Regions from separate parts of the Herbaspirillum sp. GW821-FHT09A12 genome, predicted to be linked through region 1. Evidence: predicted binding sites of a transcription regulator. Region 1 holds the regulator's gene; each other region holds the start of a gene.

Region 1 (10,559 bases):
AAGCATCTGCATGCGCGTCGCGCCGCGCTGGGCGGCTATATGCCGCGCCGCCAGGCCGGCGATGCCAAACGCGCGGTGCCGCCGATGGCATCGCACAGCAAGTTCGCGCTGGAGGCCGAGGGCAAGGAAATGTCGTCGACCATGGCGCTGGTGCGCCAGCTCGGCAACCTGTTGAAGGACAAGGAGTTCGGCCGGTACGTGGTGCCGATCGTGGCCGACGAGGCGCGCACCTTCGGCATGGCCAACCTGTTCCGCCAGGTCGGCATCTATTCTTCCCAGGGCCAGTTGTACGAGCCGGAAGACATCGGCTCCATCCTCTACTACCGCGAAGCCAAGGACGGCCAGATCCTGGAGGAGGGCATCACCGAAGCCGGCGCCATCTCTTCATGGACGGCGGCGGCGACCGCCTACTCGGTGCACGGCACGCCGATGCTGCCGTTCTACATCTACTACTCGATGTTCGGTTTCCAGCGCATCGGCGACCTGATCTGGGCCGCGGCCGACCAGCGCGCACGCGGCTTTCTCATCGGCGCCACCTCGGGGCGCACCACGCTGGGCGGCGAAGGCTTGCAGCACCAGGACGGCAGCAGCCATGTGGTGGCGGCGTCGATCCCGAACTGCGTGTCTTACGATCCGGCCTATGCGTATGAGCTGGCGGTGATCGTCGACGACGGCATGCGCCGCATGCTGGAACGCAATGACGACGTGTTCTACTACGTCACCGTGACCAACGAGAACGAGGCGCAGCCGAGCATGCCGGCCGGGGTCGAGCAAGGCATCCTGCGCGGCATGTATTGCCTGGGCAGGAAGGCGAAGCCGCAGGCGCGCCTGCTCGGTTCCGGCCCGATCCTGAAGGAAACCGTAGCCGCCGCCGCGCTGCTCGAAAAGCATTGGCAGATCGACGCCGAGGTGTGGAGCGTGACCAGCTTCATCGAGCTGGCGCGCGACGGCGTGGCCGCGCAGCGTCAGCAGCGCCTGGCCGGCGGCGCTGCGCAAGCGTATGTGACGCAGCAACTGCAAGGCAGCGATGCGCCGGTGATCGCGGTGAGCGATTACATCCGCACGCTGCCTGAAAGCATCCGCGCCTTCGTGCCGGGCAGGTATGTCACGCTGGGCACCGATGGTTTCGGGCGCAGCGATACGCGGGTCAACCTGCGCGATTTCTTCGAGATCGATGCGCGCTGGATTGCCTATACCGCGCTGACCGAAGTGTTCGGCGACGACCGCGCCAAATTGCAGGCTGCCGCATCGACGCTGGGGATCGATACCGGCAAGCCGCTGTCTTCCTCGGTGTGAGCGCATGCCGGCGCCGGCCCATGCATGAATGCCGGCGCGGGGATTGAAAATCTCTCATCGAAGCGGCGCGCCGCGTTTGCTATAGTGAAAGCCGCCTGTGCGCAACAGGCGGCTTTTTTTTACGGCCGCGCTGGCGCATTGACATTCACCCACAAGATCAGACAGGAGTAGACACAATGGCAGCACCGAAACGAATTGCGCTGGTCACCGGCGCGGGCTCCGGCATTGGCCGGCAGATCACCCTGGCGCTGCTGCGCGACGGCTATGGCGTGGCCCTGGCCGGCCGCCGCCAGGATGCGCTGGCAGAGACCGTGAAGCTGGCCGGCGAGCATGGCGCCAACGCGCTGGTGGTCGCCGCCGACGTCACCGATCCGGCTTCGGTGAAGAACCTGTTCGCCAAGACCAAGGAGCGTTTCGGCCGTCTCGACATGGTGTTCAACAACGCCGGCATCTTCGCGCCGCCGGTGTCGCTGGAAGAGTTGACGGTGGAACAGTGGAAGTCGGCGGTGGACATCAACCTGACCGGTGTCTTCCTGTGCACGCAGGAAGCTTTCCGCATCATGAAGGAGCAGTCGCCGCGCGGCGGCCGCATCATCAACAACGGTTCGATCTCGGCGCACGCGCCGCGCCCGTTCTCGGCGTCGTACACCGCGACCAAGCATGCCATCACCGGCCTGACCAAGGCCACCTCGCTGGACGGCCGCCAGTACGACATCGCCTGCGGCCAGATCGACATCGGCAACGCCTCGACCGACATGACCACGCTGATGAAGAAGGGCACGCTGCAGGCCGACGGTTCGACCAAGGTGGAGCCGACCATGGATGCCGAGCATGTGGCCCGTGCCATCCTCTACATGGACAGCCTGCCGCTGGACGCCAACGTGCAGTTCATGACGGTGATGGCGACCAAGATGCCTTACATCGGCCGCGGTTGATCACTGTTGGTCTGCAATAAGAAAAACGCGCCGCAGGTTTTCCTGCGGCGCGTTTCGTTTGGGGCATGCGTTACGCTGCCGGTTCAGTCCGATGCGGGTTTCATTCCTTGCCATTCCGGCGTGAGCTGGTGCGCCAGACCGAACAGGTCAAGCACGCGCCCCAGCGTATGGTCGACCATCTGTTCCATCGAGGAGGGCCGATGGTAGAAGCCGGGCAGCGGCGGGAAGATCACGCCGCCCATCTCGGTCACCGCCGTCATGTTGCGCAGGTGGGCCAGGTTGAAGGGCGTTTCTCGCACCATCAGCACCAGGCGGCGGCGTTCCTTCAGCACCACGTCGGCGGCGCGCGTGATCAGGTTGTCGGAAAGGCCATGGGCCACCGACGCCAGCGTTTTCATCGAGCATGGCGCCACCACCATGCCGGCTGACGCAAAGGAGCCGCTGGCGATAGCCGCGCCGACATCGCGCACGTTGTAGACCACGTCGGCCAGCGCCTCGATATCCTTGCGGCTGCGGTCGAGTTCCTGGTGGATGTTGAGTACGCCGGCGTCCGAGATCAGCAGGTGCGTTTCAACCTGCGCGTGGCCGCGCAGGTGTTCCAGCAGGCGCACGCCATAGACCGCGCCTGTCGCGCCGGTGATGGCGACGATCAGGCGTTGGCGCGGCATGTGGCGGGAATGAGAGGAGTCAATACGGCGTGGCCGGGGCTCAGCCCTTGATCAGGGTTTGCAGTTCACCCGATGCGTACATTTCGTTCATGATGTCCGAACCGCCCACGAATTCTCCCTTCACGTACAGTTGGGGGATGGTCGGCCAGTTCGAATATTCCTTGATGCCTTGGCGCACGTCGGGGCTTTCCAGCACGTTGACGGTGACGATGTTCTCGGCGCCGCTGGCCTTGAGCAATTGGATCGCCTTGCCGGAGAAGCCGCATTGCGGGAATTGCGCGGTGCCCTTCATAAACAGCACGACAGGGTTTTGGGTCACGGTTTCCTTGATCCAGGATTGAACGTCGCTCATGGCTATGCCTTAAAAAATGGTGATTGCCGACATTATATGAAAAAGCCGCCATCCGCGTTTGAAACATGGTTGCGGAAGGCGCCCATGTTGTGCCCGGCCGCGTAAATCATTTGAATTATTTGCAATGTTTCCCGGCGGCCATTTCCATCGGGACGTTCCCGTGGGCAAGAAAGCCGGCGGAAATGAAAAAGGGCGCTTTCGCGCCCTTTCCTCATTGACGGGGCCTGGTACGACCCCGTCGTTGGCGGATCATTATCCGCTATGCACTTGCGCTTGCACTTGCCGCCGCGCCCGAAACGCTGTCTTCCGGCAGCCTCTTGGCCATCGAATGATGGTTTTGCAGACGATCCTTGTGCTTGATGACCTGGCGATCGAGCTTGTCGATCAATGCATCAATGGCCGCGTAGAGATCGTGGGCGATACTTTCCGCATGCAAATCCTTCCCCTTGATATGGACGTTGATTTCCGCCTTCTGTCTTTTTTCTTTTTCTGTCAGTTTATCTACGCTCAGGATGACGCTGATGTCGATCACATTGTCGAAATGGCGCTTGATTCGTGCCAGCTTGCTTTGCACGTATTCCCGGATGGCGGGGGTCAGTTCGAGGTGGTGTCCACTAATGGTCAGATTCATACAACACTCCTATCGTGAAGTCACTGGAGGTTCGTGCATCTCATCCATACGCCTGGAGAGAGTACAGCGTTTGTGTCTGAGGGCATGAATGCTTGCCTGAACACAGCGACGGCTGCAAGTACTACAGAAAAACCGAGGAAAAACTCAGAGGGATTTGCGGAGATTGACTGGTGGAATCTTCAGCACTTCGCGGTATTTTGCGACAGTCCGTCGCGCGACCACCATGCCTTGTTCTGCCAGCATATCCGCAATCTTGCTGTCGGATAATGGGGTCTGCGGGTTTTCGGCTCCTATCAGTTGTTTGATCAGTGCCCGTATCGCGGTGGAGGAGGCTTCACCTCCGGTTTCGGTCGCGACATGGCTACCGAAGAAGTATTTCAACTCGAACATGCCGTGTGGCGTGAGCATGTATTTCTGAGTTGTCACACGCGAGATAGTGCTCTCGTGTAGACCCAGTGTATCAGCAATTTCGCGCAGCACAAGGGGGCGCATGGCAACTGCGCCATGTGAAAAGAAGTTTCTTTGACGTTCGACAATAGCTTGTGCAACTCGCAAAATCGTATCGAAGCGCTGGCGCATATTCTTGATCAGCCACTTCGCTTCCTGCAGCTGCGATGTGAGTGAAACTTCGCCTTTGGATTGCTTGAGCGCACTCGCATACATCGCGTTCACGCGCAGCTTGGGCATCACGTCATGGTTGAGCGTGACCTGCCAGCCGTTCTTTGTTTGTTTGACAATCACGTCCGGCACCACATAGTCGGAGGCGTCGCGGGCGAATTCGGCGCCCGGGTGCGGCCGGCATTGGCGGATGACGGCCTGGGCTTCGCGCAGGTCTTCGTCGTCGCAGTCGAGCGCCTTCTTGATCTTGTTGAAGTCGCGCTGGGCGAACAGCGGCAGGTAATCCTCGACGATCTTCAGCGCCAGCTTGCGCGTGACGAAAGGCACGCCGGGCAGCCGGCGGATCTGCAGCGCCAGGCATTCGCTGGGACTGCGCGCGCCGACGCCGGCCGGGTCAAGGCTTTGCAGCAGCTTGAGCGCGATCGACAGCTCTTCAAGATCGATTCCCAGCTCTTCGGGCAGGTGCGACAGGATATCTTCCAGCGGCTCGTCCAGGTAGCCGTTGTCGTCCAGCGTATCGGCCAGCAGCTCCAGCAGCGCGCGGTCGCGCAGCGTGCGGGCGGTGACGCGGATCTGTTCCACCAGGTGTTCGCGCAGCGTGGTCTGGTGCGCTTCCAGTTGCGGCCGCGCATCCTCATCGTCGGATGATTTGCCGTTGCGCGCGACATCGTCGAAACTCCATTCGGATTCGCCGCTGACGCTGCCCTCAGGCGTGTTGTCCTGGTAGTCGAGGCTGGATTCGCCGTCGCTTGCGGGCGCGGGGGCCTCGGCGCCGCTTTCGCCGGCGCTGTCGGCCACGCCGCTGGAGGGCGAGGCGGAGAGGGCGCCGTCGGCCAGCAGCCGCACCGAATTGTCGAGCGCGTCGTCAAGCCGCTCGAGCAGCGGGTTGTCGGACAGGATCTGTTCCAGTTCCTGATGCAGTTCCAGGGTAGACAATTGCAGCAGCCTGATCGACTGCTGCAATTGCGGCGTCAATGCAAGGTGCTGCGATGTGCGTAACTGGAGGGACTGTTTCATCTGGCTTTCAGGCGCCGCGTGGCCGGCTTGTTACGTGCTGCTTTGTCGTGCGTTGCATGTCGTGCGCTGCGCTGGCGTGGCCTGGCGCAGGGCGCTCACATGCGGAAATGTTCGCCCAGGTAGACGCGCCGCACCGATTCGTTGGCGATGATGTCGTCCGGGCTGCCGCTGGCCAGCACCGTTCCCTGGTTGATGATGTAGGCGCGGTCGCAGATGCCCAGCGTCTCGCGCACGTTGTGGTCGGTGATCAGCACGCCGATGCCGCGTTCCTTGAGGAAGCGCACGATGCGCTGGATCTCGATCACGGCGATCGGGTCGATGCCGGCGAACGGCTCGTCCAGCAGCACGAAGCGCGGATCGGTCGCCAGCGCGCGCGCGATTTCGACGCGGCGCCGTTCGCCGCCCGACAGCGAGAGCGCCTGGCTGTCGCGCAGCTTCTCGATCTGCAGTTCATGCAGCAGGTTGTTGAGGCGGCCTTCGATTTCGTCGCGCGAGAGCGGCTTGCCGTTTTCCTGGCGCAGCTCGAGCACGGCGCGGATATTGTCTTCCACCGTCAGCTTGCGAAATACCGAGGCTTCCTGCGGCAGGTAGGACAGGCCCAGCGTGGCGCGCTTGTGGATCGGCAGGCTTGAGATGGCCGCGCCATCCAGGTCGATTTCGCCGCCGTCGGACGGCACCAGGCCGACGATCATGTAGAACGAGGTGGTCTTGCCGGCGCCGTTGGGCCCCAGCAGGCCGACCACTTCGCCGCTCTGCACTTCCATCGACACGTCGCGCACCACCTGGCGCGCGCCATAGCTTTTCTTCAGTCCGCGGACCACCAGCGAGCTCACCATGTTACTGGTCCTTTCCGGGTTGGGCCGGCTGCGTTGACGGCGCCGGCTGGACAGGCGGATTCTTGGGCTGGATCACCGCGGTGATCCGGCCCGCGCCCGGCTTGCTTTCACCCGAAGCGGTATTGTTGACCGAATAGAATTCGGCGCGGCTGTCGTAGGAGATGAACTCGCCGTTGACCTCGTCGGTAATGCGCTTGCCGTCCATGCGTTGGATGTGCGCGCGGTTGAACAGTTTGGAGATCTCGGTCTGCTCGGAATACTCGATGCGCTCGGCCTGGCCTTCGATCCACAGGTCGGGGCCGCCGTCGCGCTTCTGGCGGAAGCTGGCCAGCGAACCCGGCGCCGCATACAGCACCGCATATTCATAACCGTACTGGTCGGTGGTCAGCACCACGCGGCCGGCCTTGATCAGCAGCGTGCCGCGTGTGAGCACCACGTTGCCGGTGAAGGTCTTTACCTGGCGCACGTCGTCGTAGACCATCTGGTCGGCTTCGATGTTGGTGGGCTTGGTCGAGTCGGCCTTTTCCGCGCGCGCCGCACCGCAGATGGCGAGCAGCAGCAACCAGGGCAATAAGAGTGAGCGTTTCATAAGTTCCTGTCAGGTTGAGTCTTGGCTCAGCGTTTCTTTTGTGTCGGTTCGTAGTAGCCGCGCACGTTGCCCAGCAACTGCACTTCCTGCGTGGCATTGTTGGCGATCATCCCCACGCCGTTCAGTCTGGTGGTGCCCATCGTCATTGCCACCGGTTTGTCGGTCTTGACGATTTCGTCGTCCGGCAGCAGCAACAGGTATTCGGAGACCAGGTGCATCGGGGCCGCGCCGTTGGCGCCGCCGCGCGTGGCGTTGGCGTTGCCGTACATGTGGATCTTGGTCTGGTCGTCGGTCACGCGCGCGGTGTCGGAATACAGCTCCATCGGCGGCTTTTCCTTGTCCAGGCTGTGTACCACCGGCTTGGTGATTTCGAAGGAATCGTCAGTCGGGAAGTGGACCATTCTGGTGCCCGATATGTCGTAGCGCGGCAGCCCGGTCGGGCCCAGTTTCACGTAGTTGAAGTTTTCCAGGTAGTAGTCGGGTTTGCCGGTCGGACGGACGTAGGGCTGCTGGTCGCCGCTGTTGCGCAGCGTTTGCAGCACCCAGAAGCTGCCCAGCGCGAGCGCGATCAGCACCACCAGGAGCACGCCCAGGCGGATGCGTTGCGCCGCGCGCTCGCCGCTGCGGTTGCTCATGCCAGATACGGCGCCAGCGCCGCCTCGTAGTTGCCCTGCGCGGCCAGCACCAGGTCGCACACTTCGCGCACGGCGCCGTTGCCGCCGGTGGCGGCCGTCACATAGTCGCAACGCGATTTGACTTCACGGTGCCCGTTGGCCACGCAAGCCTTGAAGCCGACCCTGGTCAGCACCGGCAGGTCGATGATGTCGTCGCCCAGATAGCCGCAGTCCGCGGCCTGCAGGCCGGTGTGCTGCAATAGCTCCTGGAATGCCAGCCGCTTGTCATGGGCGCCCTGGAAGACGTGGGCGATGCCCAGGTCGTTGGCCCGGCGCAGTACGAAAGGCGATTGGCGCGCGGTGATGATCGCGGCGGCCACGCCGAACTGCTGCATCATCTTGATGCCGTGGCCGTCCAGCGCATTGAAGCGTTTCACCGATTCGCCGTCTTCGCCGTAGAACAGCCCGCCGTCGGTCAGCACGCCGTCGACGTCGAAGATCATCAGCCGCGTGGCGGCGGCCTTGGCGAGGATGGCGGGCGCCAAGGCGCTGGCGAAGGCTGGCGTCATCAGATCACCTTGGCGCGGGTCAGGTCATGGATGTGCAGCGCGCCGGTCAGCACGCCTTGCGCATCGGTCACCAGCAACTGGTTGATGCGGAATTCTTCCATCAATTGCACGGCGTCCACCGCCAGCTGGTCCTGGTTGACGGTGCGCGGATTGGCGTGCATGACGTCGGCGATGGCGAACCGGCTGAAATCCTGTCCGCGTTCCAGCAGGCGGCGCAAGTCGCCGTCGGTGAACACGCCGATCGGGCGGAAATGTTCGTCGACCACGGCGGTCATGGCCATGCCCTTGCGCGTGATCTCCATCAGCGCTTCCGACAGCGAGACATCCGGCCGCACGGCGGGGATGGCGTCGCCGCTGCGCATGACGTCGCGCACATGGGTCAGCAGGCGGCGGCCCAGGGCGCCGCCCGGATGGGAGCGCGCGAAGTCTTCTTCCATGAAGCCGCGCGCATCCAGCAGCGACACCGCCAGGGCGTCGCCCATGGCCAGCGTGGCGGTGGTGCTGGCCGTCGGCGCCAGGTTCAGGGTACAGGCTTCCTGGTCGACGCCCACGTTGAGGTGGACGGCGGCCAGCTCGGCCAGGCTGGATGCATCGTTGCCGGTCATGGCGATGATCACTGCCCCCATGCGCTTGACGATCGGCACGATGGCCAGCAGCTCGGCGGTTTCACCCGAGTTCGAGATGGCAATGAAGACGTCTTTGGGGGTAACCATGCCGAGGTCGCCGTGGGCGGCTTCGGCCGGATGCATGAAGAGCGCCGGGGTGCCGGTGGAGGCCAGTGTGGCAGCGATCTTGCGGCCGATATGGCCGGACTTGCCGATGCCGGACACGACCGCGCGGCCCTGGCAGCCAAGCAACAGATGCACGGCGCGGGCAAGCGGTTCGGAACTGTCGTCGGACAGGCGGTTTTTCAGCGCCAGGATGGCATCGGCTTCGATCTGCAAGGTCTGGCGCGCCAGCGCGATGGCGCGCCGTGCGTCCTCGGTCGAAAAAGATGCGGGCGTGGATTTATCATCGGTTACACTCATAACCGAAGTATAAACGAATTAGCAAAGCAAAAAACTTGCCAGATGTAAGGAGGGGATGCAATGACGGCAAGCGCGCCGCCATTGCGGTTGCGTTGCAGCAGGTGCGCAACACCCGGCTAACCGGTCTGGCAAGCGCCAATATGCCAGATTTGCTGCGCCGGCGGAACGGTCGGCAACGCTGAAAATTGCCATGATGACATGCCTGTTTCCGCCGCTGCCGGGATCGTTTGCATGAATGCCTGCACCGACTTGGTGGGGTTTGTATTGTGCGCCGCGCCGCGAATGCGCATGGCGGTGCGGGGAGGCGTAGGGAGACGCTACCGGGCATGTTTCTCGCTTAGCCGGTTCGCATAGTTCAGCCCATATAAGATCTAACAAGCGAATCATCCACACATGTTTTCTGGACTGGAACTGACTTTATTCCTGCTCGCCGCTGCCGTGCTCGGGGTGGTGGCTTTCCGCATGATGCATCTGCCGCCGATGCTGGGGTACCTGGTGGTCGGCATCGTGATCGGGCCGCATGGCCTGGGTTTCGCCGAAGACAATGAAACCACCCACGCGCTGGCCGAGTTCGGGGTGGTGTTCCTGATGTTTTCCATCGGGCTGGAGTTCTCGCTCAACAAGCTCTCGGCGATGCGCCACATCGTGTTCGGCCTGGGCATGGCGCAGGTGACTGCCACCATCGCCGTGACCATGGTGTTCGGCTGGGCGGTCGCCTATTTCCTGCCGCAGCTCACCTCCATCAGCTGGCAGGCCGCGTTCGCCCTGGGCGGCGCGCTCACCATGTCTTCCACCGCCATCGTCTCCAAGCTGCTCACCGAAAGGCTGGAGCTGGAGACCGAACACGGCCGCCGCATCCTCGGCGTGCTGCTGTTCCAGGATCTGGCGCTGGTGCCGCTCCTGATCGTGGTGCCGGCGCTGGCCAAGGATTCCGGCAACCTGATGGTGACGCTGGGCTGGGCGGTGGCCAAGGCGATGGTGGTGCTGGCCCTGCTGCTGTTCTTCGGCCACAAGCTCATGCGCAGCTGGTTCAAGGTGGTGGTCAAGCGCCGCTCGCAGGAGCTGTTCATGCTCAACCTGCTGCTGATCACGCTGGGGGCGGCCTGGATTACCGAGAAGGCGGGGCTGTCGCTGGCGCTGGGCGCGTTCATCGCCGGCATGCTCATTTCCGAGACCGAGTTCAAGCACCAGGTGGAGGAAGACATCAAGTCCTTCCGCGACGTGCTGCTGGGCCTGTTCTTCATCACCATCGGCATGCTGCTCAACGTGCATACGCTGATCGAGCACTGGTTCCTGGTGCTGCTCTTGCTGATCGGGCCGGTGCTGTTGAAATTCGGCCTGATCGCGGCGCTGGCGCGCCTGTTCGGTTCCAGCACCGGCGTCGCCTTGCGCACCGGGCTGGCGCT
Region 2 (10,559 bases), on a different contig from region 1:
CTCTTGCCCGAGCCCGATTCGCCGATCAGCGCCACCACCTCGCCTGCGCGCACCTCGAGGTCGACGCCGCTGACCGCGCGGATGGTCTTGCCCGGCGCCTTGAAGGTCACGCGCAAGTCGCGCAGGCTGACCATGCTGTTCGAATCAGCCATGAGCGGCCTCCCTGGGGTTGCCGGGCAACGCCATGCCGGCGTCGAAGGTATCAGAGGCGGCGACGCCGAAGCCGCCGAGCTCCTCATAGCGCAGGCAAGCCACGCCGTGGCCATCGGCCGTCTCGGCAAAGGCCGGCGCGCGCTGCTTGCAGACTTCCTGCGCGAACTGGCAGCGCGTGTGGAAGCGGCAACCGGACGGCGGGTCGATCGGGTTGGGCGGGTCGCCCGACAGCGGCGCCTCCTGCGTGCGGCGCGCCGGGTCCATGCTCGGCATCGATTGCAGCAGCGCGCGCGTGTAGGGATGCCTGGGCGCGCCAAAGACCTGTTCGGCCGGCCCCACCTCGACCACCTGGCCCAGGTACATCACCAGCACGCGGTCGGAGATGAAGCGCACCACGTTGAGGTCGTGGCTGATGAAGAGGTAGGTCAGGCCGAACTCCTGCTTCAGGTCTTGCAGCAGGTTGAGCACCTGCGCTTCCACCGATTTGTCCAGCGCCGACACCGCCTCGTCCAGGATCACCAGGCGCGGCTCCAGCGCCAGCGCGCGCGCGATATTGACGCGCTGGCGCTGGCCGCCCGAAAGCTCGTGCGGATAGCGGCCGGCGAAACGCTCCGGCTGCAAGCCCACGCGCGCCAGCAGGTCGCGCGCGCGGGTGATCGCCTGGCGTGCCGGCAAGCCGTGCACGATGGGGGCGAAGGCGATCGAATCCTCGATGGTCATGCGCGGGTTGAGCGACGAATAGCTGTCCTGGAACACCATCTGCGCCTGGCGCCGGAACTGGCGCAACGGCAGCGCGCGCGAACCCACGGTCTGGCCGTCGAACACCAGCTCGCCGCTGTCCTGCCCGATCAGCTGCATCAGCACGCGCGCGGTGGTCGACTTGCCGCAGCCGGATTCGCCGACCACGCCCAGGGTCTCGCCCTTGAGGATGTCGAAGCTCACGCCGTCGACCGCGCGCACCGCGCTCCCGGGCGCGGAAGAAAACGGCAGTCCCTGGCGCTTCAACGGAAAATGCTTGAGCAGCTTGCGTACGCCCAGCAGAGGCTGGCGCGGGCCGCCGACGTCGCGCGGATCGTCGGTGGCCAGGGGATGTGCGGTCTGGCTCATTGTTTGACCTCCATGGCCGAACGCAGGCCGTCGGACAGCATGTTGAAGGAAATCGACGTGACGAAGATGAAGGCGCCCGGCAGCGCCGCCACCCACGGTTGGGTATAGATGGCGGTGCGCAGGGTGTTGAGCATCAGGCCCCATTCCGGTTCCGGCGGCTTGACACCCAGCCCGAGGAAGGACAAACCCGAGGCCAGGATCATCGATACCGAGATCAGGCTGGTGGAATAGACGAAGATCGGCCCCAGCACGTTGCCCAGCACATGCGCGCGCACGATGGTGAAGGCGCCGGCGCCGGAGGCGCGCGCCGCGTCGACGTAATCGCTGCGCCGCACCTGGGTGGTCACGCTCTCGGCGATGCGCGCGATCTGCGGCACGAAGACAATGGTCAGCGAGGTCAGGGCGTTGACGATGCCGGCGCCCAGCGCCCCCGACAAGGCGATGGCCAGCAGTACCGAGGGAAAGGCGTAGAGGATGTCGATGGCGCGCATCACCAGCGTGTTGACGATGCCGCCGGCGTAACCGGCCAGGATGCCCAGCGCGCTGCCGATGGCGAAGGCCAGCAGCACCGGCGTGATGCCCATGAACAGCGACAGCCGGCCGCCCAGGATCAGCCGCGAGAACAGGTCGCGCCCGAGCTCGTCGGTGCCCAGCAGGTGGCCGGCGGTGCCGATCGGTTTCAGGCGCGCGAACATCGAGGTGGCGAAGGGATCGGCCGGCATCAGCCAGGGCGCGGCGATGGCCATGACCACCAGCGCCAGCAGCACGGCGCCGGCGATCATCGCCGCCGGGTTGCGCACCAGGCGCGCGCCGACGTTGGCCCAGTGCCCGCGCGAACGGCGGTAAGCGGCGACAGGCGCGGCGGCGGCCGGCACGCCGGAGGCAGCGGAAGCAGCGGAATTGGCGGAGAGATTCATGTCAGGCTCGCTCGATGCGTGGGTCGAAGATGGTCTGCAGGATGTCGACCAGCAGGTTGAGTCCGACGAAGAACAGGGCCAGCACCAGGATGGTCCCCTGCAACAGCGGCAGGTCGCGCTGGAAGATCGCCTGGTTCAGCAGGAAGCCGGTGCCGGGCCAGGAGAACACGGTCTCGATCAGGATCGAGCCGCCCAGCAGGTAGCCCAGTTGCAGGCCCATCACCGCCAGCGCGGTGGGCGCGGCGTTCTTGACCACATGGCGCAACACGCCGAACTCCGACAGGCCGCGCGCCTTCAGGCCGACCACGAACTCCTGCGACAGAATATCGGCCACCAGCGCGCGCACGGTGCGCGCGATGATGCCCATCGGGATGAAGGACATCGTGACCGCCGGCATCAGCAGGTATTTCATATGCTCCAGGTCCCAGATCCAGGCGCCGGAACCGTCCGGGCCGGCGCCGGTGGCCGGCAACCACATCAGCTTGGACGAGAAGATGATCACCAGCACCATGCCCAGCCAGTAGTGCGGCACCGAGACGCCGACTACCGAGATGAGCGATGCCGCGCGGTCGATCCAGGAGTTGCGGAAGTAGCCGGCAACGAAGCCGAACAGGGCGCCGAAGAGGAAACCGATGGCGGTGGCCATGGCCGCCAGCATGAAGGTGTTGCCGACCGCTTTCCACACTTCGGCGGCCACCGGCCGGCCGCTGGCGATCGAGCTGCCGAGGTCGCCGTGCAGCGCGCGCCAGACCCAGCTGGAAAATTGTTCGGGATAGCTGCGGTTGAAGCCGTACAGCTCCATCAGCTGTTTTTGCAGGTCGGCCGACGCGTCCGGCGGCAGGATCGACGCCAGCGGATCGCCGGGCGCGATATGGACCAGCATGAAGCACAGGAAGGCCACGCCCAGCATGATGGGCAAGGCGTACAACACACGGCGGAGCAGGTAGGAAATCATGATGCCTCTTGCCTGCCGCCGGCATGCGCCACCTTCAGCGCGCCGACGGCATTGGGTAGAAAGGATTGCCGATGCGGCGCCGGACAGCTGACCGGCGCCGCGCCCGCGCCATCAGTCCATGCTCATGGTGGCGATGTCGATGAACCAGCTCTGCGGCTGCACCACGCCCTTGACCTTGGCCGAGATGGCGCGCGGGCCGGTGTCGTGCGCCACCCAGACGAACGGCGCCTCATCCACGATCTTGGCGTGCAGTTGGGCCAGCAGGGCGTCGCGCTGCTTGGGCTCGAAGGTGGTGCGGGCCTTGGCGATCAGCGCATCGACCTCCGGATTGCTGTAGAAGCCCCAGTTGTTGGAGGTCGGCGGCGCGGCCTTGGTGTCGACGAAGCGCACCATCGCGAAGAACGGATCCATCGAGGCGAAGCTGACGTTGGTGGCGTTGGCGCCGTGCGCGCTCGGATCCTTGGCGCCGATGCGCCAGTTGGTGTAGAGCGTGTTCCACTCGACCACGTCGAACTGCACGTCGAAGAAGCATTCCTTCAGGTTCTGCTGCATGAATTCGTTCATCGGCAGCGGCTGCATCTGGCCCGAGCCGGAGGCCGAGATCTGCACCTTCACCGCCAGCGGCTTGGCGGCCGAATAACCGGCTTCGGCCATCAGCTTCTTGGCGGCGGCCGGATCATATTTGATCTGGAAAGTAGGATTGCCGCGCCACGGATGGCCGGGCTCCACCGTACCGGTGGCCTCGCCCATCAGGCCGCCCAGCAGCTGCTTCATCGCGGGGCGGTTGATGCACAGGTTGGCGGCGTAGCGCACGCGCTTGTCCAGCCAGGGCGAGCCGGGCGCGAAGGACAGCTGCCATGGCCACACATGCGGCTGCGGGTTGGAATAGATCTTGAAGCCGCGGCCCTTGATGGCGTCCAGCGCATCCGGCGCCGGCGCTTCGATCCAGTCGACCTGGCCCGACATCAGGGCGGCGGTGCGCGAGTTGGCTTCAGGCAGCGGCAGCATCACCACGCGGTCGATCCTGGGACGGCGATGGGCATCCCAGTAGCCGTCGTTCTTGACCACTTCCAGCCGCTCGCGCGCGACGAACTTGCTCATCTTGAACGGTCCGGTGCCGGAAGCATCGGCGGCGAACGCGGCCCAGGCCTGCTTGCTGCGCTCGGCCTTGTCGGCGACCGAGGCCGGCACCGCGGCCAGCTTCTTCTCCCACTGCGCGGGCGAGGCCATGAACAGGTTGGTCAGGTTGATCGGCAGGAAGGAATCCGGCTCGGAGGTGGTCAGCTCGACCGTCATGTCGTCGATCTTCCTGGCCGAACGCAGCGTGGGCATGCGCGAGGCGGTCACGCCGACCTGGCTGGGATCGAACTGCGGGGCGTTCTTGTCCAGCACCTTGTTGACGTTCCACACCACGGCGTCGGCATTGAAGGCGGAGCCGTCATGGAACTTCACGCCGGGGCGCAACTTGAAGATCCACTTGGTCTTGTCCTTGGCGTCCACCGCCCACGACAGCGCGAGGTCGGGGATCAGTTCGCTGGCGCGGTCGGCCTTGGACAAATCCCATTGCGTCAGGCCGTCGTACATCGGGATGCCGGTGAAGCGGTTGCCCTCGAAGCCCTGGTCGGGCTGGCCCAGCGTGCGCGGGATGTCGCCGGCGGTCATGGCGATGCGCAGCACCTTCTCGGCATGCGCGGGCATCGCGGCCAATGAAGCGAACGCGCCGAAGGCCAGGCTGCAGGCCAGCGTCAAGGTTGCGGTTTGCGGGAATTTCATATCAGTGCTTTCCTTTGTTGGTGTGGCGGTGGAAACGACGACAGATGAAACGGACGGCAGAGGCGGGTAACGCAAGAAACCGGCAACGGCAACATGTCAGGGAGGAATGAACGCCAGTTCGACGCGGGCGGCGGCGTTGACCAGATGTTGCTGCATGGCGCGCCGCGCGGTGTCGGCGTCGCCCGCCGAGATCGCGGCGGCGATGGCGCGATGCTCCGCGGCCGGCGCCCAGATGCGCTCGGGATCGGCGAAGGGCACCCGCAGGCTGTGGCTGATCGGGTTCTCGAACTGGCGCACTACCTGCACGAAACCGGGGTTGCCGGAAAGTTCGGCGATCAACTGGTGGAATTCGAGGTCGGCATGCGAGGCGCTGACCAGGTCGAGGTTCTTCAGCGCGTCTTCGAAGCGCGCCTGGATGCCCCACAGGCGCGGCGTGGCGTGCGCATTGATATGGCGCGCCGCGAGCGCGGCGGCGGCCGGCTCCAGTACATAGCGCAGCTGGAAGGTGGCGGCCAGTTCCATGTCGGGCGCGGCCGCTCCGGCGGCTGGGGCCGGCAACGGCGGCGGCGTCACGCGCCCGGCCTGCCGCTCGGCCACCAGCGTGCCCTTGCCCGGCACCGAACGGATGAAGCCGAGCGCCTCCAGCATCGACAGCGCCTCGCGCAGCGACGCCCGGCTGATGCCCATGGACTCCGACAGCTCGCGCTGGCTGGGCAGCATCTCGCCGGGCCGATAGGTCCCCGACAGGATCTGCCGCTGCAAGGTCTGCGCTGCGATGTTGGGCATGCTCATGGATGCAATCCTCTCCCGGCCTGACTGGTCAGACCGCGACAGCGGGATCAGCAATTAGCGTGCCAAACGCCGGCGAGCCATGGCGCGGGAAAATGCGGGGGCCGATGCCGCGGATGCGGGCCGTCCAGCGCCAAGAATGTGCGCGCCAGGGAAGGCGTGCGCCAAGTTGGGAATGCCGCAGGCGAGGCGCGCATCCGCCGCCCGCAAAAGAAAACGCCGCTGTCACCAGCGGCGCTCTTCACTTCAACTACGGGTCGGCTCAGGTCATCGCGGCGCCACCGCCGGCGCCGCAGTCTCATGCTTGGCCACCAGGTGATACAGCAGGAACGCCGATATGCCGCATACCGCCATCACCGTCACCAGCGGCAGGGCCGTGCCGTCATGCCACAAGCTCATCGCCACACCTGACAGCACACCCATGCCGAATTGCAGCGTCCCCATCAATGCCGCCGCGGTGCCGGCCTGGCGGCCCTGGTGCTTCAAGGCGACGGCCGTGGCGTTGGGGCCGGTGAAACCGTAGGCGGTAAGAAAACCGAAGAAGCCGACCAGCAGCAAAGGCAGGCTTTCCTGGCCGGCCGCCACCATCAGCGCCACGAACAGCGACAGGCCGGCCGGCAGCCACAGCACGCGGCCCAGCACGCGCTCGGCCGAGCGCTTCATCACCAGCCGCGCATTGACCTGCGAGGCGGCGATCAGGCCGATGGCGTTGGAAGCGAAGACGAAGCCGAAGTACTGCGGCTTGATGCCATGCAGCTCGATGATCACGAACGGGCCGCCGGCGATGTAGGCGAACATGCCGGCCTGCACCAGGCCGCCGCACAGCACGTAGGCCATGAATTGCCTGTGGCGCAGCAGCCCCCAGTACTGGCGCAGCGTGCGCCCCAGGTGCAAGGGCTCGGCCTGATGCACGTCGACGGTCTCGGTCAGGTACTTGCGGGTGCCGACCAGGCACAGCAGGCCGAAGATGGTCAGCACCACGAAGATGCCGCGCCAGCTCGCCGCCACCAGCATGATGCCGCCGATGAACGGCGCCAGGATAGGCGCCAGGCCGAACACCAGCATCAGCATCGAGAAGGCCTTGGCCGAGCCCTCGGCGCCCATGCGGTCGCGCACCATCGCGCGCGGGATCACCATGCCGGCGCTGCCGCCCAGGCCCTGGAAGAAGCGCAGCACGATCAGCGTCTCGATGTTTTGCGCGAAGACGCACAGCAGCGAACAGATGAAATACAGCGTGATGCCGAAGAACAGCGGCGGCTTGCGGCCGAAGCGGTCGGACAGCGGGCCGTAGAACATCTGGCCCAGCGCCAGGCCGACCAGGAAAGTGGCCAGCGTGAGCTGGACCAGGTTGGTGCCGACGTTAAGGTCTTGCGCAATGGCGGTGAAACTGGGCAAGTACATGTCGATGGCCAGCGCGCCCATCGCGGTGAGGGCCGCGAGCACCGCCAGCCATGGGGGGAATTTGCCCGTCGAGAGCGATGTGTCTTGCGAGGTTTCTTTGGTGCGCATGGGGAATTCGGTGGACGGCCGTATATTGACGGCCGGTGGAGTGAGGCCTGCCATTATAGATCCTCGGCCGTTTTCCTTCAGGCAAGGGGCAGCCGGCCACGGCTGACATAGGCCTGACAATCGACCTAAATGCGCGGCCGGCATGCAAAGAAACGCAAGGCGACGACCATTGCCTGAACCAAAGATACCGCGCTGCATCATACCTTGATGCCAACCACGCCGAGGAAAAGCAGATGAGCGCACGCCGTGAAGAAAAAACCCACTGGACCGTCGACGACATCGACTTCGCGCGCATCGACACCGCGCGTGCCCGCAAGGATGAGAATCTGTTCTACCTCGTGGCCTGCGCTTCCTTCATCGAAAGCGGCTCCGACCTCTATACCCACAACCTGGTCGAGTATTACCGCGGCGATGACGAGGTGGAAAGCTGGCTGCGCGAACAATGGGAACGCGAGGAACTGCAGCACGGCGCCGCGTTGCGCGCCTATGTGGCCTACGTGTGGCCGGAGTTCGAGTGGGAACGCGCCTATACGAGCTTCCTTGATGAGTATTCGCAATATTGCAAGGTGGAACTGCTGGAACCCACCCGCGCGCAGGAGCTGGCCGCCCGTTGCGTGGTCGAGACCGGCACCGCGACTTACTACCGGGCGCTGGCGCGCGCCACCGATGAGCCGGTATTGAAGCAACTGGCCGGGCTTATCGCCAACGATGAGGTGAACCATTACAAGCATTTCTACCAATATTTCCGGCGCTACCGCAGCCTGGAAAAGATCGGCCGTTCGCGCGTGCTCGGCACGCTCGGCCGGCGCACGCTGGAACTGAAGAACGAAGACGCCGACTGCGCCATCCGCCATGTGGTGAAAGTGCACCGCCCGGACCTGGCCGCCGATCCGGAGCGCCTGAAGGAGCTGACCTCCCGGATGAGCCGTACGGTACGCATCAACCTGAAGCCGGAAACCACGATCAAGATGATCATGCGGCCGCTGGAGCTGCCCGTCATGGTGCAAAACATGATCGAATTCCCGATCCGCCAGTTCATGCAGCGCGTACTGCTGCGCTGAACCGCCGCCCTCCCGCCAAGCCGGCATGGCGCGAAGACGGTGGTTCGCCGTGCCGGCTTGGCCTGCCGCCGCGCGCCCCAATTTCGCACACAGACCAGCGCCAGCTTGGTGAAGGCGAGGGCAAGATTCTTGCCTTGCCGCAAAAATATCCCGAATTTGGTGCGGAAATTCACGCACATTGGCAACAATGTTGCCCCTCCCTCGCCCTCCCACGCCCCGCTTTGATGCATGCGGCCACCCGCGCCCCATCATTGGCACGCATTCTGCTAAAGCCACAGGGCAGTCAGAAAAACTCTTCCAACTCTATTCTCTGAGGGAGCAACCATGTCACGTCGTACCGTACTGAAAGCAACTGCACTTGGCGCATTCGCACTGGCCGCATCGTCCTGGCTTCCGTCCGCCTTCGCCGCGGACACCATCAAGGTTGGCATCCTGCACTCCCTCTCCGGCACCATGGCGATCTCGGAAACCTCGTTGAAGGACGTGGCGCTGATGACCATCGATGAAATCAACGCCGCCGGCGGCGTGATGGGCAAGAAGCTGGAACCGGTGGTGGTCGACCCGGCTTCCAACTGGCCGCTGTTCGCCGAGAAGGCGCGCCAGCTGATTTCGCAGGACAAGGTTTCGGTGGTGTTCGGCTGCTGGACCTCGGTGTCGCGCAAGTCGGTGCTGCCGGTGTTCAAGGAATTGAACAGCCTGCTGTTCTACCCGGTGCAGTATGAAGGCGAAGAGTTGGAGAAGAACGTGTTCTACACCGGCGCGGCGCCGAACCAGCAGGCGATCCCGGCCACCGAATACCTGATGTCGAAAGAAGGCGGCGGCGCCAAGCGCTTCGTGCTGCTGGGCACCGACTATGTCTATCCGCGCACTACCAACAAGATCCTGCGCGCCTTCCTGCACAGCAAGGGCGTGAAGGACTCCGACATCGACGAGGTCTACACCCCGTTCGGCCACTCCGATTACCAGACCATCGTCGCCAACATCAAGAAGTTCGCGGCCGGCGGCAAGACCGCGGTGATCTCGACCATCAACGGCGACTCCAACGTGCCGTTCTACAAGGAACTGGGCAACGCCGGCCTGAAGGCGACCGACGTGCCGGTGGTGGCGTTCTCGGTGGGTGAAGAGGAACTGCGCGGCGTCGACACCAAGCCGCTGGTGGGCCACCTGGCGGCCTGGAACTACTTCGAATCGGTGAAGAACCCGGTCAATGCCGCCTTCATCAAGAAGTGGAAAGCCTACGCCAAGGCCAAGGGCCTGCCCAACGCCGACACCGTGGTGACCAACGACCCGATGGAAGCGACCTACGTCGGCATCTACATGTGGAAGCAGGCCGTGGAAAAAGCCAAGTCGACCGACACCGACAAGGTGATCGCGGCGATGGGCGGCCAGACCTTCAAGGCGCCGTCCGGCTACACGCTGGAAATGGACAAGACCAACCACCACCTGCACAAGCCGGTGATGATCGGTGAAATCAAGGCCGACGGCCAGTTCAACGTGGTCAACAAGACCAAGACCACCATCCGCGCGCAACCGTGGAGCCCGTATATCCCGGGCAACGAAGGCAAGCAGAAGATGTAATTGCAGTCATGGCGCCGGGGTGCGCCTTCGATACGCGGCTACGCCGCTACTCAGTCCGAACGGGATCTGTTATACCCACCGTCCGTTCGGACTGAGTAGCCGCAACGCGGCATATCGAAGGCGCACCGCCAGCCCAGCGGTCACCCCACCACGACAAAACAGCCGCTTCCCGCTGTGCCTGCCGCCCACCGTCCGGCATATCGCCCTACGTCCGGCAGCGCCGGGACCAGAACCAAAAATGAAAACAGCCTTCAAGCTCTTACGCGCGATGCTCGCGATGTGGCTCTGCGCACACGCGCTGGCCGCCGGTGCCGCCATCGCACCGGATCTGTTGAAACCCTTGGGAGGAGACGATCCCGATGCCCGCATCGAGGCGGTCAATAAGATTGCCGCACTCGCCAATGACGATGCGGTGAAGATCCTCAATGCCTTGAACAGCGACGCGCTGTACGCCACGCCGGCCGGCGAGGTGCTGATCGTCGACGATGCCGGCAACGCCTTCAATCCGGCCACCGACCAGACCGGCCCGGCGCCGGACGATGCCGAGGGCATCACCGTCAACAACCGCCTGCGCGGCGCGGTCGAAGGCGCGATGTCGGGCCTGAAACTGCTGTCCCAGGAGCGCAACATCCGCCTGGCGGCCGCCGCCGACCTGCTCAAGAATGCCGATCCGGCGCAGCTGCCGCTGATCGAAAAGGCATTGGCCAAGGAAACCGA
Region 3 (10,559 bases), on a different contig from region 1:
GACCACGAGTAATTGCGGCCAATCGCATCATTGAGCTTGAAGTCGCCGGTGGTGCTGTCGCTGCGCCCCAGCGACAAACGCCCGTATGCGCCGGCAATGCCGACGTTGGCCTGGCGGTTAAATATCGAACGCGGATCCGCCATGCCTCCGGTATCGGGGCGAAAACCGCTTTCCAGCTGCACGAAGACCTTGTTGCCGCCGCCCAGGTCTTCTTCCGCGCGCAAGCCGATGCGCGAAGAGGAAGTGCCGCCCGGATGCATGCGCAAGATGGCGCCGCCATTCTGGCCCGCATTGTTGATGTATTCGACGCCGACGTCGATCCGGCCGTACAGCGTCACGCCAGAAGGATTGGCCGCGGCCGCGGGCGCCGCCGGCATTGACAGGAAAACGGCACATGGCAGTGCCACGCCGGAAAAGAGAACATTTCGCATCAGATTCGTCCATTGATTAAGGAAACGTCCGGCGCTGCAAACGCAGGGCCGGACGCGAATCGATGCTAAGAAGACTATGTGACCACCCGGTTACCGCCCGAGCCGCCAACGGCAATCTTTATACAACTCTCAAATCTTTTTCAATACATGTACTAACCGCGCCACGCCGCTTTCACCTGCTCCAGCGCCGCCGGGTCTTCAATGGTCGGCAGATCGCCCGGATCGCGCCCTTCGCAGATGGCCTGGATGGCCCGGCGCAGCAGCTTGCCCGAGCGCGTCTTGGGCAGCAGGCCGACGAACAGCACGCGGGATGGCCGCCCGACGGCGCCGATCTGCCGCTCCACCACGCCCATGATCTCGCCCTCCAGCGTCAGCTTCTGCTGCGGCGTGGCGGCGGCATCGGCATGCTTGAGGATGACGAAGGCGTAGGCCGCCTGCCCCTTGAGCTGGTCTTCCACGCCGACCACCGCCACTTCCGAGACATTCGGATGGCTGGAAATGCTCTCCTCGATTTCGCGCGTGCCCAAGCGGTGGCCGGCCACGTTGATCACGTCGTCGGTGCGGCCGAGGATGAAGTAGTAGCCGTCCGCATCGCGAATGCCCCAGTCGAACGTGGAGTAAGTCTCGCGCGCGAAGTTGCGCCAGTAGGTATTGACGAAGCGCTGGTCGTCGCCGTACACGGTCTGCATGCAGCCCGGCGGCAAGGGACCGTCGATCACCACCACGCCCTTTTCATTGGCGCCGCATGGCTGGCCGCTGGCCTCGTTGATGATGGCCATCTTGTAGCCGGGCATCGGCACGCCCGGGCTGCCCAGCCGCGTGGGCTTGTCATCCACGCCGCGGGCGATGGAGATGATGGGCCAGCCGCTCTCGGTCTGCCAATAATTGTCGATCACCGGCACGCCCAGTTCGCCGGCGATCCAGCTGGAAGTGGTTTCATCCAGCGGCTCGCCGGCCAGGTAGAGCGCCTTGAGCGACGAGGTGTCGTGCTTCTGCATGCATTCCGGCGGCTGCTTCTTCAGCACGCGGATGGCGGTCGGCGCCGAGAACATGCGCGTGACCTGGTATTTTTCGACGATGCTCCACCAGATGCCGGCATCGGGCCGGATCGGCAAGCCTTCATAGAGCACCGTCGCCATGCCATGGATCAGCGGGCCGTAGACGATGTAGGAATGCCCGACCACCCAGCCGATGTCGGAGGTGCAAAAGTAAGTCTCGCCGGGATTGCCGCAGAAGATATGTTGCATCGACGATGCCAGCGCCACCGCATAACCGCCGACATCGCGCTGCACGCCCTTGGGCTTGCCGGTGGTGCCCGATGTGTAGAGGATGTAGCTGGTCTCGTTCGATTCCAGCCAGGTTACCGGCACCTGCGTTGCCAGGTAGCGCTCGCGCAGCGGCGCGTAATCGACGTCGCGCTCAAGCGTGCGCGGCATTTCCGCCAGGCCGCGATCGGCCAGCAGCACATGCGCCGGCTTGTGCGCCGCCAGCCGGATGGCCTCATCGAGCAACCCCTTGTAGGGGATCACCTTGCCGCCGCGCGAACCGGCATCGGCCGAGACGATCAGGCGCGGCCTGGCATCGTCGATGCGCGAAGCCAGGCTGTTGGAGGCGAAACCGCCGAACACCACCGAATGCACGGCGCCGATGCGCGCGCAAGCCAGCATGGCGAACACCGCTTCGGCAATCATCGGCATGTAGATCAGCACGCGCTCGCCGCGCGCCACGCCCAGCGACTGCATGGCGGCGGCCATGGCCATGACCTCCTGCTGCAATTCGGCGTAGGTATAGGTGCGCTCGCTGCCGGTCTCGGTGGAAATGGTGATCAATGCGGGCTGCTGCGCCCGCTGCGGAAGATGGCGGTCGACCGCGTTGTAGCAGAGATTGGTCCGGCCGCCGATGAACCAGCGCGCAAACGGCGGCTGCGAATAATCCAGCGTTTGGGAGAACGGCTGCTCCCAGTGGATGCGTTCGGCCTCCCTGGCCCAGAAGAGCTCCGGCTGCTCGATCGACTGCTGATAGAATTCCTCGTATTGCATGACGTCTCCTCATGTCTTCGAATTGGAATCTGTTATTTGCCCGCTGTTGTTTGTTGGTGTTGCGGGCATCGCGACGATGACCACAGTGTGGCATCGCAAACTTACTTGCTGCTGAATAGCATGTTGCTCATTTGCGTGCGGCCGAAGCGGACAGCGGCGCGCGGCGCCGCATCCGATACCCGCAAACAGGCATCAGGCATCAGGCATGGAGATCGGGCGGCGAACGCCGCCCGGGAAGGAAAGGCGCGCATCCGTTACCCGTTACCCGACGAATGCGCCAACCGGAGACGGACTTACCTGGCCTTGCAGTCGTTGGCGAGCTGCTGCCCGATTTTGGAATTGAGCAACATCGACTTGGACGGAATCTGGATCCACACCAGCCCTTCGCTCTTGTTCTCCAGGCGTACGGCGCCGGTCGATGTGCCGACCGGGTTCATCAGGTACGAATTGCCCTTCCACACCAGCGTGACGCCGTCGGTGACGCGGCCATCCATGCGCAGCTCCACCTTGTTGCCCAGCTCGCAGTTGAAGTTGCCGGTGACCAGTTGCGTGGCCCAGGTGGGCTGGCTGGCGGCCGGCGCCTTGATAATCTGGGGCAGCACCGGCTTGGTGTCGGTCACCGGCATTTTTTCCGAAGCGCAAGAGGCCAGCACGGCGGCGGCGGCCAATACGGAACAAGACTTGAAGACGAAGGAGAGGCGCGAAGCGTTCAATACGGTCATCGGGATATCCAGGAGATAGTCAGATCCGGATACCGCAATGCAGCGAACCGGATCGGGAATGGCAAAACTGATCCGACCGCATCTTAACAATTAATTGCAACTCGCTCGACTTCTTCGCACGCTTGTTACAAATATCCACAACGGCCGGCGACGCATGGGTCGCCGGCAGGCGCTCCTTACTTGCGCTTGGAGATGGGCACGAACTTCAGGTCTTCCGGGCCGACATAGTTGGCCGACGGGCGGATGATCTTGTTGTCGACGCGTTGCTCGATGATGTGCGCGGCCCAGCCCGAAGTGCGGGCGATCACGAACAGCGGGGTGAACATCGCGGTCGGCACGCCCATCATGTGGTAGGACACGGCCGAGAACCAGTCCAGGTTGGGGAACATCTTCTTGATGTCCCACATCACCGTTTCCAGGCGTTCGGCGATGTCGAACATCTTGGTCGAGCCGGCGTCCCTGGACAGCTTGCGCGCCACTTCCTTGATCACCTTGTTGCGCGGGTCGGAAATGGTGTAGACCGGATGGCCGAAACCGATCACCACTTCCTTGTTCTCGACGCGGCGGCGGATGTCGGCTTCGGCCTCGTCCGGGTTGTCGTAGCGCTTCTGGATCTCGAACGCCACCTCGTTGGCGCCGCCATGCTTGGGGCCGCGCAGCGCGCCGATGGCGCCGGTGATGGCCGAGTACATGTCGGAACCGGTGCCGGCGATGACGCGGCCGGTGAAGGTGGAGGCGTTGAATTCATGTTCGGCGTACAGGATCAGCGAAGTGTGCATCGCCTTTTCCCATTGCGCGGACGGCTTTTCGCCATGCAGCAGGTGCAGGAAGTGGGCGCCGATCGAATCATCGTCGGTCTCGACTTCGATGCGCTTGCCGTTGTGGCTGTAGTGGTACCAGTACAGCAGCATGGAACCCAGCGACGCCATCAGGCGGTCGGCGATGTCGCGCGCGCCGGGGGTATTGTGATCGTCCTTCTCGGGCAGCACGCAGCCCAGCGCGGAGACGCCGGTGCGCATCACGTCCATCGGGTGCGAAGCGGCGGGCAGCCATTCCAGCGCCGCCTTCACATTGGCCGGCAGGCCGCGCAGCGCCTTCAACTTGGCCTTGTAGGCGCGCAGTTCGGCCGCGGTGGGCAGCTTGCCGTGCACCAGCAGGTGGGCGATCTCTTCGAATTCGCAGCTATCGGCCACGTCCAGGATGTCGTAGCCGCGGTAATGCAGGTCGTTGCCGGTCTTGCCGACGGTGCACAGCGCGGTGTTGCCGGCCGTCACGCCGGACAGCGCCACGGATTTCTTGGGCTTGAAGGCGCCGGCTGCCGGGGTTGTCTGCTGCTCGCTCATCGTGTTCTCCTCAGGGGTATCGGTTATGTATTGCTTATGCGTTGATGGCGCCCGGCTGGCCGCGCGCCATGTGATGACGTTTTCTCTTATTTGCTCTTCTGCTGCGCGAACAGCGCATCGAGCTTCTGCTCGTAGGTGTGGTAATCGATGCGATCGTACAACTCCATGCGCGTTTGCATGGTGTCGACCACGTTCTTCTGCGTGCCGTCGCGGCGGATCGCGTTGTAGACGTTCTCGGCCGCCTTGTTCATGGCACGGAAGGCCGACAGCGGATACAGCACCAGGCCGACGTCGGCGCCCTTGAGTTCATCTACGGTAAACAGCGGGGTCGAGCCGAACTCGGTGATGTTGGCCAGGATCGGCACCTTCACCGCATTGGCGAATTTCTTGTACATCGCCAGGTCGGTGATGGCTTCCGGGAAGATCATGTCGGCGCCGGCTTCGACACAGGCCACCGCGCGCTCGATGGCCGCCTCCAGGCCTTCGACGGCCAGGGCATCGGTGCGCGCCATGATCACGAAATTGTCATCGGTCCGGGCATCGACGGCGGCCTTGATGCGATCCACCATTTCCTGCTTGCTAACGATTTCCTTGCCGGGGCGGTGGCCGCAGCGCTTGGCGCCGACCTGGTCTTCGATGTGGATGGCGGCGGCGCCGAACTTGATCATCGACTTGACGGTGCGGGCGACGTTGAAGGCCGAGGCGCCGAAACCGGTATCGACATCCACCAGCAACGGCAGGTCGCAAACGTCGGTGATGCGGCGCACATCGGTCAACACATCGTCGAGATTGGAGATGCCCAGGTCGGGCAAGCCCAGCGAGCCGGCCGCCACGCCGCCGCCGGACAGGTAGATCGCGCGAAAGCCGGCGCGCTTGGCCAGCAATGCGTGGTTGGCGTTGATCGCGCCGATGACCTGCAGCGGGGATTCTTCCTGGACGGCCTTGCGAAATGCTGCGCCTGCGGAGTGGAGAGCCATGGTGACACCTTCTGGATGGGTTGCTGGATACGCTGGACCGGGCGCCAGGCAATCGCGGCGACGTTTCAGCGGACAAACTGGCAGACTGCATTGCAACGCCCGTGCCACACCCCGGATCGAAAAGCGAACCCCGCCGACGGCCTCCTCCCGCCCCTGGTTCCAAACGAAGCAAAATCAATGACTTAGGGGATTCCTTTCCCTAGCCATAACGCGACAGAGACTTGTTTCCCATGCTTAGATCGGACAGCGAAATGGTTTCATATGTGTTACATTTTTGTTTCATGAAACACCAAATGAAACACATCATCTTCCAATGAAACGCCCTGCCTATCGCGATGCCGACCGCCCGGCCGACAAACCCGTCATCTGGACGGTATCGGTTTCCCGCCTGTCCGAGCTGTTCCGCGACATCACGCTGGAGTTCGACGAGCTGGCCGACATCGAGCCCATCCACCTGGGCTTCGACGACGCGGTGCGCCACATCCGCGAACGACTGGCGACCGAGCGCTGCGACGCGGTCATCTCGGCCGGCTCCAACGGCGCCTACCTCAAGAGCCGCCTGCCGGTACCGGTGATCGTGGCCTGCGCCAGCGGCTTCGACGTGATGCAGGCGCTGGCCCGCGCCCGCAAGCTAACGCCGCGCATCGGCCTGATCACCTATCAGGAAACCATGCCGGCGCTGGCCGAATTCCAGCAGATGTTCGGCCTGGACATCGTGCAGCGCACCTATGCCACCGAGGAAGACGCGCGCGCCCAGGTCAATGATCTCAAGGCCGCCGGCATCAAGGCCATCGTGGGCGCCGGGCTGATCACCGACCTGGCCGAGGAAGCGGGCCTGCAGGGCGTATTCATCTATTCCTCGGCCTCGGTGCGCCAGGCGTTCGAAGACGCGCTGGAACTGGCGCGCCTGACCCAGCTGGAATCCACCCGCGGGCGCAGCCTGCCGGTGGCCGATACGCTGCGCGCGCGGCATCACATCAACGACCTGCGCGGCGAGTCGCCGGCGATGGAAATCGTCCGCCAGTCGATCACACTGTTCGCGCGCTCGCCGGCCACCGTGCTGATCCAGGGCGAAACCGGCACCGGCAAGGAACTGGCGGCCCAGGCGATCCACCGCGCCCATCCGCTGATGCAGGGCAAGGTACAGGCGGCGCATCCCTTCGTGGCGGTCAATTGCGGCGCGCTGGCCGAGTCGCTGCTGGAGTCCGAGCTGTTCGGCTACGAGGAAGGCGCCTTCACCGGCTCGCGCCGCGGCGGGCGCGCCGGCCTGTTCGAAGCGGCCAACCGCGGCACGCTGCTGCTTGACGAGATCGGCGAAATGCCGCTGCCGTTGCAGACGCGCTTGCTGCGAGTGCTGGAAGAACGCGAGGTGGTGCGGGTGGGCGGCACGCGCCCCATCCCCGTGAATGTGCGCATCATCAGCGCCACCCACTGCGACCTCGATGCGCGCGTGCGGGAAGGCCGTTTCCGCGCCGACCTGTATTACCGGCTGGGCGTGTTGCGCCTGCAACTGCCGCCGCTGCGCGAACGCCGCGAAGACATCGCGGCGCTGGCCGAATGGCACCTCAAGCACGCGCTGGCGGCGCTGGATGTGCGCCCGCACGCCAACCTGCACGCCGAGATCGCGCATTGCGCGCCGCTGCTGGCCGGGTACGCATGGCCGGGCAATGTGCGCGAGCTGCGCAACATGATGGAAAGGCTGGCGCTGTTTCTCGCCGCCGAACCGCTGCAGGCATTGACGCCGGCACTGATACAAGGCGTCGCGCCTGAAATCGCCGCGGCCGGCCTCCGGCAAGCGATGCCGGCGCCATCGCCATCGTCGGCGGCGTTGCCAGAACCGGCGCTGCCGGACATCCGGACGATCCTGCAGCGCTGCGGCGGCAACCGGGCGGCGGCGGCGCGCCAACTCGGGATCAGCCGCACGACGTTGTGGCGCAAGCTGAAAGAGGCCGGCGAATCCGAGCTACCATGACGACATGGCAACGGCGCCCCGCCGGCAAACTCATCAATCAGCTCGCCGTCGCCTGGCCGTAAATTATTTACGCCGCATGGAATTTCAAACACCTTCCCAGCGCCTGATAATCGGGCGCTTGCGCTTCTTGACAGCAAGTTCGCCCGCCGCCTATGCTCGGCCGCTGTAGCGGCTAGAGCCCTCAGTCGGCACGACTTGCCAAGCCAGGCGACGGCTGTCGGCCCCTTCCTGCAAGGCCCTGTCGCTCAGGGCGCTACTGCGCATTTTCATCCACAGGCGTCATTCAAAAAAAGGGAAGAACCATGACCACAACAACCGTTTCACCGACGGCCGAACATACGCATCCGCAGGCCAGGCGCGCCATCATTTCCTCGTCCATCGGCAATGCGCTCGAATGGTTCGATATCCTGATCTACGGCGCCTTCGCGGTCGTCATCGCCAAACAGTTCTTCCCGACCGGGAACGACACCGTCTCGCTGCTGCTGACCTTCGGCACCTTCGGCGTCTCCTTCTTCATGCGTCCGCTGGGCGCGGTGGTGCTCGGCGCCTACTCCGACCGCGTCGGCCGCAAGTCGGCACTGATGCTGTCGATCATGCTCATGACCATCGGCACCGCGCTGATCGCGTTCATGCCCAACTATGAAAGCATCGGCCTCTTGGCTCCGGCCGGCATCGCGCTGGGCAAGATGATCCAGGGCTTTTCCGCCGGCGGCGAATTCGGCAGCTCGACCGCCTTCCTGGTGGAACACGCGCCGCACCGCCGCGGCTTCTTCTCCAGCTGGCAGGTCGCCAGCCAGGGCGTGAGCCTGCTGCTGGCGGCCATCTTCGGCGCCGTGCTCAACAACATGCTCACAGCCGACCAGTTGGCCTCGTGGGGCTGGCGCGTGCCGTTCGTGTTCGGCCTGCTGATCGCGCCGGCCGGCATCTACATCCGCCGCCACCTGGACGAGTCGCCCGAGTTCAAGGATTCCACCGAGAAGACCGATGCTCCGCTGCGCGACACCTTCTCCAGCCAGAAGCTGCGCCTGCTAATCGGTTCGGGCAGCGTGATCATGGCCACCGTCTCGGTCTACCTGTCGCTGTACATCCCGACTTACGCGGTCAAGCAGCTCAGCCTGCCGGCATGGTCCTCGTTCGCCGCCATGTCGGTGGCCGGCATCATCATGGCGCTGGGTTCGCCGCTGGTGGGCGCCTGGTCCGACAAGATCGGCCGCACCCCGTTCATGATCGCCAGCAGCGCGCTGTACATCGTGCTGACCTATCCGATGTTCGTGTTCCTGACCAACTCGCCGGGCTTCCTACAATTGCTGTTGCTGCAGACCGTGATCGGCGTGCTGATGACCATGTACTTCGCCGCGATGCCTGCATTGCTGGCCGATATCTTCCCGGTCGCCACGCGCGGCACCGGCATGTCGCTGGCCTATAACATCGCCGTGACCATCTTCGGCGGCTTCGCCGGCCTGATCATCACCTGGCTGATCGACTTCACCGGCAACAAGCTGTCGGTGAGCTACTTCGTGATCTTCGGCGCCGTACTGAGCCTGTTGGCCAGCCTGTCGGCGCGCCTGGTGCTGCGCCTGCGCTGACGGCCTCGCCGGGCCGGCCTGCAAATGGCTGGCCCGGCGCACCGATGGCGCCCAGGCAGCGCCAATGAAAATGGCCCGCATCGTTGGATGCGGGCCATTTCTCTTTTCGGCAACGCCGTGCGGCTCAATCGTCTTCGGCGCCGCCGATGCCCAGTTCCTGGATCTTGCGGGTGATGGTATTGCGTCCGATCCCCAGGCGCACCGCCGCGTCGTTCTTGCGGCCATGCGTGTGCTTGAGCGCGATCTTGATCAGCGCCGCCTCGAACTGGCGGCCCAGGATGTCCATCACCTCCGGCTGTTCCTGCGCCAGCATGTGCGCGGCTTCGGCTTCCAGCAGGGAAATCCAGTTGGCGTGGCTGGCTTCGGCAGGCGCCGGGTAGCCGGCCTCGCCGCCCGCCGGCTGCGGCATGGCCGCCGAGGCCGGGGCCGACAGCGTCTGCGCCGGCTGCGGCGCATGCACGCGCTCTTCCACCAGGTCCTGCGGCAGGTCCTTGATCTCCACCGTCTGGCCGGGCGCCATCACGGTGATCCAGTTGCACAGGTTTTCCAGCTGGCGCACGTTGCCGGCGAACTCCAGCTGCGACAGGAACTGCATCGCCTGCGGCGACAGGCGCTTGGCCTCCACCCCCAGTTGACGCGCGCTCTGCGTGAGGAAGTGGCGCGCCAGGATCGGAATGTCTTCGCTGCGCTCGCGCAGGCTGGGCAAGCGCAGGCGGATCACGTTCAGGCGATGGTACAAGTCTTCCCGGAACAGGCCTTCGCGCACGCGATGTTCCAGGTTCTGGTGCGTGGCCGCGATCACCCGCACATTGGCCTTCAAGGACTGATGGCCGCCGACGCGGTAGAAATGGCCGTCCGACAGCACGCGCAACAGGCGCGTCTGCAAGTCCAGCGGCATGTCGCCGATTTCATCGAGGAACAGCGTGCCGCCTTCGGCCTGCTCGAAGCGGCCGCGGCGCATCGCTTGCGCGCCGGTGAAGGCGCCGCGCTCATGGCCGAACAGTTCGGATTCCAGCAGGTCCTTGGGGATCGCCGCGGTGTTCAAGGCGACGAAGGGCTGGCTGGCGCGCGGGCTGTGCTTGTGCAATGCGCGCGCCACCAGTTCCTTGCCGGAACCGGACTCGCCGGTGATCAGCACCGTCACGTTGGATTGCGACAGGCGGCCGATGGCGCGGAACACGTCTTGCATCGCCGGCGCCTGGCCGAGGATTTCGGGGGTCTGCGCGGCCGACTGCTCGACATCGATTTCGCGCAGGCTTTCGTCGAGCGCGCGGCGGATCAGTTCGACCGCCTTGTCGACGTCGAAAGGCTTGGCCAGGTATTCGAAGGCGCCGCCCTGGAACGCCGAGACGGCCGAATCCAGGTCGGAGAATGCGGTGATGATGATGACAGGGATGCCGGGATGCTTGGCCTTGATGGTCTGCAGCAATTCAAGCCCGGACGCGCCCGGCATGCGGATATCGGAAACCAGGACCTGCGGCGTACCGCT

What was found. Region 1 encodes sigma-54, which starts transcription at its own class of promoters, with help from an activator protein. Its sites were predicted from a motif close to TGGCANGNAANCTGCTTT; they were not measured.
Positions count from the first base shown of each region.
Region 2: urtA (urea ABC transporter substrate-binding protein) is a predicted target of sigma-54. The motif match lies at 8,517-8,534, and genes of this name have one in related genera.
Region 3: prpB (methylisocitrate lyase) is a predicted target of sigma-54. The motif match lies at 5,602-5,619, and genes of this name have one in related genera.

Region 1 covers NZ_JBWKPR010000007.1:163,294-173,852, forward strand. The annotation lists gene mdeB (alpha-ketoglutarate dehydrogenase) at 1-1,296, shown strand, start outside; gene AC07N6_RS16475 (SDR family oxidoreductase) at 1,473-2,231, shown strand; gene AC07N6_RS16480 (UbiX family flavin prenyltransferase) at 2,315-2,899, opposite strand; gene grxD (Grx4 family monothiol glutaredoxin) at 2,940-3,251, opposite strand; gene hpf (ribosome hibernation-promoting factor, HPF/YfiA family) at 3,511-3,882, opposite strand; gene AC07N6_RS16495 (RNA polymerase factor sigma-54) at 4,027-5,517, opposite strand; gene lptB (LPS export ABC transporter ATP-binding protein) at 5,613-6,353, opposite strand; gene lptA (lipopolysaccharide transport periplasmic protein LptA) at 6,355-6,942, opposite strand; gene lptC (LPS export ABC transporter periplasmic protein LptC) at 6,969-7,577, opposite strand; gene AC07N6_RS16515 (KdsC family phosphatase) at 7,574-8,125, opposite strand; gene AC07N6_RS16520 (KpsF/GutQ family sugar-phosphate isomerase) at 8,125-9,153, opposite strand; gene AC07N6_RS16525 (cation:proton antiporter domain-containing protein) at 9,547-10,559, shown strand, end outside.
Region 2 covers NZ_JBWKPR010000009.1:145,661-156,219, forward strand. The annotation lists gene AC07N6_RS18010 (ABC transporter ATP-binding protein) at 1-152, opposite strand, end outside; gene AC07N6_RS18015 (ABC transporter ATP-binding protein) at 145-1,260, opposite strand; gene AC07N6_RS18020 (ABC transporter permease) at 1,257-2,177, opposite strand; gene AC07N6_RS18025 (ABC transporter permease) at 2,179-3,132, opposite strand; gene AC07N6_RS18030 (ABC transporter substrate-binding protein) at 3,244-4,905, opposite strand; gene AC07N6_RS18035 (FadR/GntR family transcriptional regulator) at 5,002-5,697, opposite strand; gene AC07N6_RS18040 (Bcr/CflA family multidrug efflux MFS transporter) at 5,962-7,203, opposite strand; gene AC07N6_RS18045 (ferritin-like domain-containing protein) at 7,437-8,264, shown strand; gene urtA (urea ABC transporter substrate-binding protein) at 8,589-9,842, shown strand; gene urtB (urea ABC transporter permease subunit UrtB) at 10,081-10,559, shown strand, end outside.
Region 3 covers NZ_JBWKPR010000013.1:9,609-20,167, forward strand. The annotation lists gene AC07N6_RS20465 (porin) at 1-377, opposite strand, end outside; gene AC07N6_RS20470 (propionate--CoA ligase) at 584-2,470, opposite strand; gene AC07N6_RS20475 (hypothetical protein) at 2,764-3,192, opposite strand; gene prpC (bifunctional 2-methylcitrate synthase/citrate synthase) at 3,369-4,535, opposite strand; gene prpB (methylisocitrate lyase) at 4,622-5,512, opposite strand; gene prpR (propionate catabolism operon regulatory protein PrpR) at 5,826-7,484, shown strand; gene AC07N6_RS20495 (MFS transporter) at 7,787-9,070, shown strand; gene ntrC (nitrogen regulation protein NR(I)) at 9,195-10,559, opposite strand, start outside.